DNA from 3 places in the Paenibacillus provencensis genome. Region 2 is predicted to be linked to each of the others. Evidence: riboswitches for the same ligand, from Rfam matches in the RefSeq annotation. Region 2 holds a riboswitch; each other region holds the start of a gene.
The links. A riboswitch is a leader RNA that binds a small molecule or an ion and turns the genes downstream of it on or off. The one in region 2 is predicted to bind thiamine pyrophosphate.
Positions count from the first base shown of each region.

Region 1: it holds a riboswitch for thiamine pyrophosphate, as region 2 does, so the genes downstream of both, ACFQ3J_RS19205 (ABC transporter substrate-binding protein) here and ACFQ3J_RS03400 (thiamine phosphate synthase) in region 2, are expected to answer to the same signal.
Region 3: it holds a riboswitch for thiamine pyrophosphate, as region 2 does, so the genes downstream of both, thiC (phosphomethylpyrimidine synthase ThiC) here and ACFQ3J_RS03400 (thiamine phosphate synthase) in region 2, are expected to answer to the same signal.

Region 1 covers NZ_JBHTKX010000003.1:101,351-104,518, forward strand. The annotation lists gene ACFQ3J_RS19195 (ABC transporter permease) at 1-453, opposite strand, end outside; gene ACFQ3J_RS19200 (MTH1187 family thiamine-binding protein) at 450-743, opposite strand; gene ACFQ3J_RS19205 (ABC transporter substrate-binding protein) at 772-1,797, opposite strand; TPP riboswitch at 2,007-2,126, opposite strand; gene ACFQ3J_RS19210 (hypothetical protein) at 2,263-2,427, shown strand; gene serS (serine--tRNA ligase) at 2,503-3,168, shown strand, end outside.
Region 2 covers NZ_JBHTKX010000001.1:687,341-690,508, reverse strand. The annotation lists gene ACFQ3J_RS03405 (NAD(P)/FAD-dependent oxidoreductase) at 1-637, opposite strand, end outside; gene ACFQ3J_RS03400 (thiamine phosphate synthase) at 653-1,291, opposite strand; TPP riboswitch at 1,494-1,604, opposite strand; gene ACFQ3J_RS03395 (ABC-F family ATP-binding cassette domain-containing protein) at 1,777-3,168, opposite strand, start outside.
Region 3 covers NZ_JBHTKX010000003.1:359,468-362,635, reverse strand. The annotation lists gene thiC (phosphomethylpyrimidine synthase ThiC) at 38-1,828, opposite strand; TPP riboswitch at 2,079-2,189, opposite strand; gene ACFQ3J_RS20375 (IclR family transcriptional regulator) at 2,305-3,054, opposite strand.

The DNA of each region.
Region 1 (3,168 bases), on a different contig from region 2:
GCTCAGCATTGCGCGATCCGTTTGCATCAGTCCGTCCATGGCAGATACCGCGATCGGAAAGAAGCAGACGAGCGTAATAACGATGATCTTGGGCAGCAGGCCGAATCCGAACCAGATCATCAGAAGCGGCGCGAGCGCAATCGTCGGAATATTCTGGCTCAGGATGAGCAATGGATATAGGGCTGTTTTCATAAATGGAACCAGATGCAGCAGCATGGCCGTTAGAAGTCCGATCGCAGCGCCAATGCCGAAGCCGAGCAGGGTGAGCTGTACGGTCGCCCAAGTATGCTCCGTAAGACTTGCCGCCTGTGCAGCTGCTTCGCGGGTAATATCAACAGGACTTGGCAGAATCCACTTCTCAATGTGAAAAAGCGGCACGGCTATTTGCCATACCGCCAAAAAGAGGATGACCGCCGCGACAGGCGGCAGCACACTTCTTACAACACGTTTCATGATGGATACTTCTCCGTTAATCCTTCCATGCTGATTCCGCTTGGATAATGGGCAATCTTGATTTGTGAAATAATGCTCGGGCTGCCAGCCTCAATGAGTACCTCATGAACTCTTTGCACAATTTCGAGCAGTTCGGGAAGCTCGCCCTCCAGGGTCGTTTCGAGTGGATGAACCTGATATTTCACGCCGGATTGCTGTATCACTTCAATGGCACGGTCCACATAAGGAATCGAATCTTCTCCATTCGGTGTTTTTGGAATAACTTGAATGCTTAGTAATGTTTGAGCCATTTGGTTCACCAACGCTTTCCTTTAATAATTATTGATGTGGCAGAAATTCATTCGTAAAAGCCTTCTCGACATCCAGTGGCTGGTCTAGCAGCTCGTGCTCTACCATCCAGTCGGAGTAGTTTTGCCATACCTCTGCTTTTTGTTCGCCCCAGTGCGCAGCATCATCCTGATATTTCGGGCTGAGCCACTTCTGGCTCTCAAGCACAAGCTCTTTATCGAGGTCAGGTACGGCCTCGCTCAATATCCCTGCGGCTTCTTCCGGATGATCAATCGTATATTCATAGCCTTTGGTCGTTGCGCGCATGAAGGCTTTGACAAGCTCAGGATCCTCATCAATGGTTGCCTCATTCGTGATAAGTACAGGAGTGTAGTAATCAAGCTTCTCGGAATAGTCCTTAACGTAGAACATATCAATCGGCTCACCGCGGAGCTCGGCTTCAATACCCGTCCAGGCGTAGAATATCCATGCAAAATCAATGTCTCGCTTCGTTGCGGTAAAGAAGTCGGCATCGCCGATGTTCACATTATTCACTTTGCTTACATCCGCGCCTTCCATACCCATAATTGTATCCAGAACTGCCGAGTCGATGGGGTTGCCCCATCCTCCATAGGTTTTGCCTTCAAAGTCCTTCGGAGACTCGATGTTCCGGTCAGCAGGCGCTGCAAAGCCGGAGGTATTATGCTGAATGACGGCAGCAATGGATACGATCGGGACACCTTGTGTCCGAGCTTGGGTAACCCCTTCTTGGTAGCTTACGCCAAAAGGAACCTCACCAGAAGCGACCATTGTATCTGCACCGGCTTGGCCGGGCTGAATAATCTCTACATTCAGGCCCTCCTCCTCGTAGAAGCCTTGGCTGACTGCTGCGTATAAGCCCGTATGATTCGTATTTGGCGTCCAGTCCAGTACGACCTTGATGTCGCGGAGGCTTTCACTCGCTGCCGGTTCCTCCGAGCCTGCGCCAGAATCTTCATTCGCTGTGCCGCTGCTGCCGCAAGCAGTGACGATCGTCATGAGTGTAATGAGAAGCAGGATTCCTAACTTTTTGTACATGTTTCTCTCTCCTTTTAAATTACCCCTATTATTGACGAAATTTCCATTTCAACTTCTATAAGTTCAAGAGAGGCTTCCTTGAAAGCCATCCTGAAACGGGAGATCGTTAGAGTGGGAGTGCATTCTTGCGATCATAATAAAAAAAGCGTCCCAGATAAGGGACGCATGCAGACGTAAGGGCTAAGGGCTGTCTAAATATAGAACAGCACACTCGAAGTTCTCTCCATTCCTACGCTGGCATTACCCAGATCAGGTTTAAAGGGTACGTATCTAACACGCTTTCACGGATACTATCTCAGCCGGCTAACCCAGCACCCCTTGAGGTTAAATATGAAGTTTAGGACATTTCAGAAGCTAATTATAGCCCTCCTTGGCAGGAAAGTACAGCATATTCAGGAATAAAATCATTGTAATGTGGAAATGTCTAAACTATAATACCTTTAATTGAAAACGTGAAAAATGCCAATGAAGAGCATCCAACTCGGAGGTATTCTCGTCAAGGGAAAGTTTATACTGACCCCTAAGTTAATCGGAACCGCCCGTTATTGCGGAACCAAAGAGATTGAAGTGAGACTTAATGCTGACCGCATGAAGGCTGCTTCAATAAATTGGGTGGCACCGCGAGCATAGAGCGCTCCTCGTCCCAACGGATGAGGGCGCTCTATGCTTTTTTAGTATAACGAATTTAACTTAGGGGTGACGTGAATGCTGGATATGAAATGGATTAGGGAGCATGCAGAGCAGGTTCAGGAAGCAGCTAATTGGAAGAGAATAGACATATCCATAAATGAGCTGCTAATGTGTGATGATGCGCGTAGGGAGCTGATTACCGAAGTGGAGAAGCTCCGGCAACAGCGAAATGTCGAGTCGGAGAGAATAGGACAGCTGATAAGAGAGGCCAAACAGGAGGAGGCAGCGGCTGCCCGTGAAGCTGTGCGGCAGGTAAACGGACAACTAGAGGAAGCAGAAGCAAGGCTCGCCGAGGTGACGGAACGTTATAACAAGCTGCGGCTGCTTGTCCCGAATGTTGTATCCCCTGACACACCCCGAGGGCAGAGCGATAAGGATAATGTCATTGTAAGGAAGGTTGGAGAGGTCAGTTCGCCTCCATTCCCAGTCAAGGACCATATGGAACTCGGAGAGCTTCATGATCTCATTGACGCTCCACGCGGAGTCAAAGTTGGCGGCTCGCGCAGCTACTATCTGAAGGGCGACGGAGTTCTGCTGCACCGCGCCGTTCAGCAGCTTGCACTGGATATTGTGATGAAGCACGGCTTCGTACCGATGGAGGTGCCGATTATGGTCAGGGAAGAGGCGCTGGAGAACACCGGATTTTTCCCGAGCGGTCGTGACCAGACTTATGAGCTTGCA
Region 2 (3,168 bases):
TACCCTGTCCGAGTCCTGATGCGATAATGACGTTATTACAGGAGTAACTGTCTGTTAATGTCTCAACCCCACGAACGGTGCCACACTGGATATCTAGTGAAACCACTGGCTGTTGTTCCAGATAACGCGCTCCTTTGGCTCTAGCAGCATCAATGAGAGCTCTGTTTAATTGGCCCGGTAACAGCTGAAGCTGATCGGGATAATAATAAGCGCATTCGGCTTGGTCACAGATCGCTGGAATTTCACTTCTAAGCCTGGATCGATTCCAATATTCTTGTTGACCTATGTTCATTGATTTCTTAGGAAGATCCTTAAACGGTGAGACAAATCCTGCACTGCATAGAGCGACATCGATAGGAGTTGAAATGGATAAATCATCTACAAGTGATCGGATTAGCTCAAGACTGCGTTCAGCCAAGTTTTTCAGGGCAGGAGTCGAGAAGGATTCTAAATGCGGGGCCAGCATGCCTGCGGCAGCTCCTGAAGCTCCAGATGCAATACGTTCTCCCTCCAACAGCAGAACATCCTTACCATCCCGCGCCAAATAATAAGCGATGGCTGAACCGATAATGCCCCCGCCCACCACGATAAATTCTGACCTGCGACTGGTATCGACGTTCTGTTCGTAATGTTGCATATCCGTCCTCCTCATTTACTTAACCTCTCTATAACGACATAGTGCATTATGATATTCGAGCACTGCACCAAGTGGATCGGCTGCATTCATCACTCCTGATATCACAGCAATACCTGATGCACCAGCATTAACAATTTCATGAATATGTGTCGGCTTGATCCCTCCAATAGCAATGACCGGAACATGTACCTCTGTACAGACCTGCCGTAATGAGGCAATTCCTCTTGGAGCAGCACCCGGCTTACTAGAGGAAGGATAAACATGACCGTACATTATGAAATCGGCTCCTTGGTGCTCGGCCTGTTGTGCCTCCTGTAGGGAATGGACAGAAACCCCAATTCGTGTTTTTGACATCCCCCTGTTTGTCATTGAGTTCTTGAGACACTGGATGTGATGAAGCTCCTTCATCCCGATTTGGAGAATGGCTGCGCCATACTTGCATACCAGCTCCGCTTGACGATTCAGTCCCAATCTACTCATTGGAATCTGATTAAGCGCCAGGATATCAATAAACTGCTCGATTTCCTTAACCGTGCACTTTTTATCTCGGATATGTACGGCGGTCGCATATGACCATATTTTAGAGAATACTTGAATCCAGTCAGCGGAGGATGGGGAGTGAGATGAGATCACATGCAGTTCAAATTCAGACACTAATATGACAGATCAACTCCTTTTTGGAACAGATGAATAAGTGGTGGATACAAGCCTCACATGTTTCCTAGCGCAGCCGTAGCAACAAAAAAACCACTCCCAAAAGGAAGTGGTCATGATTACATTTAGAAATGCAACTACTGATGGATGAGATTTACGCAAAATATCGCATTCGTTGAATTACGAAACCTACGTTCATGCCTCATATCAGTTCCCACTTCCCTACGCTGGTATAATCCAGATCAGGTACAAAGAGTCCGGAATCGATTCATTCCATCTCAGCCGCTTACGCGCGGCCCCCCTAGTGAAAATACTATTCAGTTGTAGAATTACGTTGAATATGTTAGCACATAAGCAAGGATTTGGAAAGCAAGGATTTGGAAAGCAATAATTCTAAGACATTTATTATCTAAGACTCTCTCTTGAAGAAGTACTTAAGAAAAAACACCTTGATCCTCGTCCTAAGTCTCAACTTTACTTATGATTTAAACTTTAGCTGACCATTCTTCTACATTCCAGGTCTTGGTTACCCAATCCTCGTAGAAATCCGGTTCGTGGGAAACGAGCAATACAGTCCCTTTGAATTCTTTCAGTGCACGCTTCAACTCTTCCTTGGCTACAACATCCAAGTGATTGGTCGGCTCATCGAATAGAATCCAATTCGTCTCTCGCATCATGAGCTTGCATAGACGCACCTTCGCCTGTTCTCCCCCGCTCAGCATGTTCAGCGGTCTTGTAATATGTTCATTCTTAAGACCACAGCGCGCAAGATGAGCACGCACTTCATGCTGATTCAAATGAGAAAATTCATTCCATACATCATCAATTGGCGTAATTTTGCCAGGACGGACTTCCTGTTCGAAATAAGCCGGGAATAGGAAATCTCCTAGATAGGTCTTCCCGCTGAGCGCAGGGATTTTTCCGAGAATCGTCTTAAGAAGCGTAGATTTACCGACGCCGTTACATCCGACAATCGCAATCTTGTCTCCCCGCTCAATCGTCATTGTCATTTTGGGAAGCAGCGGATAGTCATAACCAATCTCAAAATCGATGCCTTCAAATACGGTTTTGCCGCTTGCGCGAGCATCCTTGAAACCGAACACCGGCTTGGCCGCTTCCTCAGGACGATCAATGCGATCAATACGATCCAGCTGCTTCTCACGGCTCTTCGCCCGTCCTGAGGTTGAATATCGAGCCTTATTGCGTTGGATAAAATCTTCTTGCTTCTTAATATACTCCTGCTGCTTCTCGTAAGCATCAATATGCTGATTCTTGTTGATATCCGCCATCTCAAGGAACTTGTTGTAGTTCGCCGAATAACGTGTCAGCTTCGCAAATTCGAGATGATAGATGACGTTCACGACCTGATTCATAAACTCGGTATCATGTGAAATCAGCATAAATGCGTAAGGATAATCCTTCAAATAACGAGTCAGCCATTCAATATGCTCAACGTCCAAATAGTTCGTAGGCTCGTCCAGGAGAAGAACATTCGGCTTCTCTAGAAGCAGCTTGGCTAATAGTACCTTCGTCCGCTGCCCACCGCTTAGGGCAGACACATCCCGGTCAAGACCTATCGCATTCAGGCCGAGCCCATTGGCCATCTCTTCTACTTTTACATCAATTAAATAAAAGTCGCCAATATCCAGCTGCTCCTGAATCTCACCCATCTCTTCAAGCAGCAGCTCTAGTTCTTCTGGAGATGCATCTGCCATCTTCTCGGTAATGACCATCATCTCTTTTTCCAGCTCGAGCAAAGGCAGGAATGCATCCTTCAGAACATCACGAATCGTGTTGCCCGGTGTCAGCTTGGTATGCTGATCCAGGTATCCATAACGGACTTTCGGTGTCCACTCCACTTTGCCGCTGTCCTTCAG
Region 3 (3,168 bases), on a different contig from region 2:
TCTCATTATTTTCCTAATGTAAACGGTAAGGATCTAATCACCTGTTCTGACCACGATATTCCTCCGCCTTCTCCTGCATGCCTGCATGAATCGCTTCCTTCTCACTAACTCCTTTGGCGGATGCCATATTCCGAATATCCTGAGTGATGCGCATACTGCAAAATTTCGGACCACACATGGAACAAAAATGCGCTGTTTTTGCACCTTCGGCTGGAAGAGTCTCATCGTGGTAGGATAGAGCACGCTCCGGATCAAGAGACAGATTGAACTGGTCCTTCCAGCGGAACTCAAATCTTGCCTTGGAGAGGGCATCGTCTCTTTTTTGTGCTCTTGGGTGACCCTTGGCCAGATCGGCTGCATGGGCAGCGATTTTATAGGCAATGACCCCCTCCCTCACATCGTTCTTATCAGGTAGTCCCAAATGCTCCTTCGGCGTAACATAACATAGCATGGAGGTACCAAACCAACCGATCATCGCCGCTCCAATGGCAGACGTAATGTGATCATATCCGGGAGCAATATCTGTTGTAAGTGGACCCAGCGTGTAAAATGGGGCTTCCTGGCAGATCTCCATCTGCAGATCAACGTTCTCTTTGATCTTGTGCATAGGCACGTGTCCCGGACCTTCGATCATCACCTGTACATCATGCTTCCAGGCGATCTGCGTCAGCTCCCCGAGTGTTGCCAGCTCAGCCATTTGAGCCTCATCATTGGCATCATAGATACTGCCGGGTCTCAGTCCATCTCCAAGTGAAAAAGCAACATCATATCTGCTCATAATTTCACAGATCTCTTCAAAATGAGTATACAAAAAGTTCTCCTGATGATGCGCCAGGCACCATGCTGCCATAATAGAGCCGCCCCGTGACACAATTCCGGTCATTCGCTCTGCTGTCATTGGAATATATCTGAGCAGTACTCCCGCATGGATCGTAAAATAATCAACTCCCTGCTCCGCTTGCTCAATCAGCGTATCTCTGTAAATCTCCCAAGAGAGTTTCTCCGCCTCCCCGTTTACCTTCTCCAGCGCTTGATACAGTGGAACTGTGCCTATCGGCACAGGAGAATTGCGGATAATCCATTCTCTCGTCGTATGAATATGACGGCCGGTCGACAGGTCCATGACCGTATCCGCTCCCCAGTGAACGGCCCAGCTCATCTTCTCCACTTCCTCCTCAATAGAAGAGGAAACTGCAGAGTTCCCGATATTCGCATTGATCTTGACATGGAATCGGCTTCCGATCAGCATCGGCTCACTCTCCGGATGGTTGATGTTAGAAGGCAGGATTGCTCTTCCTCTGGCAATTTCACTCCTTACAAACTCCGCTTCAAGCCCCTCCCGGATTGCGGCAAACTCCATCTCAGGGGTCACGATCCCTTTTTTGGCATAATGCATCTGAGTCACACAGCGTCCTGACTTGGCTCGAAGCGGCTGCCTTCTGACGCCCGGGAACACCTCTATCTCCTGCTGCGCACTTCTATCGGACCGAATCCCATTATCCTCTGGACGGATTGCTCTTCCTTCATAAAACTCAACATCTTCACGCTCAAGTATCCAATTCCGGCGCAGCAAAGGAAGACCCTGACGGATATCGACTTCACCGTTCAAATCTCCCATCGGTCCGCTTGTATCGTACACCCGAAATGGCTCATTCTGCTCTACTCCTTGGGGCGTACTGGTGGGATGAAGTTCAATTTCGCGCTCAGGTACAGCAATGTCCGGGCGCGATCCTTGAATGTATACCTTCTTGCTCGAGGGGAATGGCTGGAGCCTTCCAGATTCACCCTTCAAATGCTCTTCTCTTAAAGCCGATGCCTCTGTGTTCATTCCTGTGTTTGAATGATTCATACGTGCTTCCTCCTTTGTTCGAGTTGGGAAGCCCTCTCCTGAGCTGTGTTTGAAAGACAGAAGCTATACAAACGATAGCCAGTTATATAGAAGCTGCAGCAACAAAAAGAGCTGATTCCCACAGGGGGAATCAGCTCTAATCCATATAAGATCTTGTGTTGTGTACAGGCTAATGGAGCTGCATAGGTTAATAGCAGAACCTTCACCATATATCACGGATCTTATCGATATTTATCGCCAATTACTTCCCTACGCTGGTATGATCCAGATCAGGTACAAAGAGTCCGGCACCTTGCAGTACCATCTCAGCCCGGCATTTCGGGCTCCCCTAGTAAATTGTTATTGTTATTCATGTTTGACCCCTATCCTTCGTCTAAATTGAGGTCCATACAAGATTATCTCATTCACAGCACATTTTCAACCTTTATTCTCCATTCGTTCATTACAAAGGAGAGCTACCTCAGCATAAATCCCATTTGCGCGGCTGTCTCCATAACAATAGGTGCGTATTCCCGAAGCGTCTCTTCCGACAGCCTGCTTATCGGTCCGGATAAAGACAAGGCCGCTGCCACATTGCCCTTGCGATCAAAGATCGGCGCTGATACGGCTGCTGCTCCAGGCTCTCTCTCTTCATAGCTCGTTGCATATCCCAATTCCCTGATTTCTTGCAGCTGACTCAAATAAATATCTTGATCAACTGACAAGGGGGTATCAAAATTGCGTATCAGCTGCTCCTGCTCTTCTCTTGCTGCAAACGCAACCAACACTTTACTCGATGCTCCAACCGACAATGGCAGCCTTACACCTACAGGTGCTACCCTTCGAATCGCTTGATTGCTCTGCACGGCCTGAACGCGTATCCGTTCATTGCCATCCTTCAAATACAAGCTAACCGTTTCTCCCAAGCGATCACGAAGGCGCTCCATTGCAGGCAGCAAGAGGATGGCCGGGTCATCACTCTGGGACATATGTGCCGCAAGCTCCCAAATTCGAATGCCAAGCCGATACTTCTCCGTCAAAGGATTACGCACAACAAATCCCCTGTCCTCAAGTGTTGTCAGCAAACGATGCACCGTACTTTTATGTAAACCGATCTTGCCAGAAATTTCGGTAAGACCCAGATCTGATTGCTCTGTAAAGCATAACAAAATGTCCAACGCCCTCTCGACCGCTCGTACCGTTAATTTGCGATCTTGCTCTTCCATGCATAATCCCCTCTCTGTTTCATCACGTGAAACCTGGTTACATAAATTATAAGAGAATTGATGACCAAAGTAAAGATTTAATTGAGAATTAATCTCAATTAAACAAGCTCATTT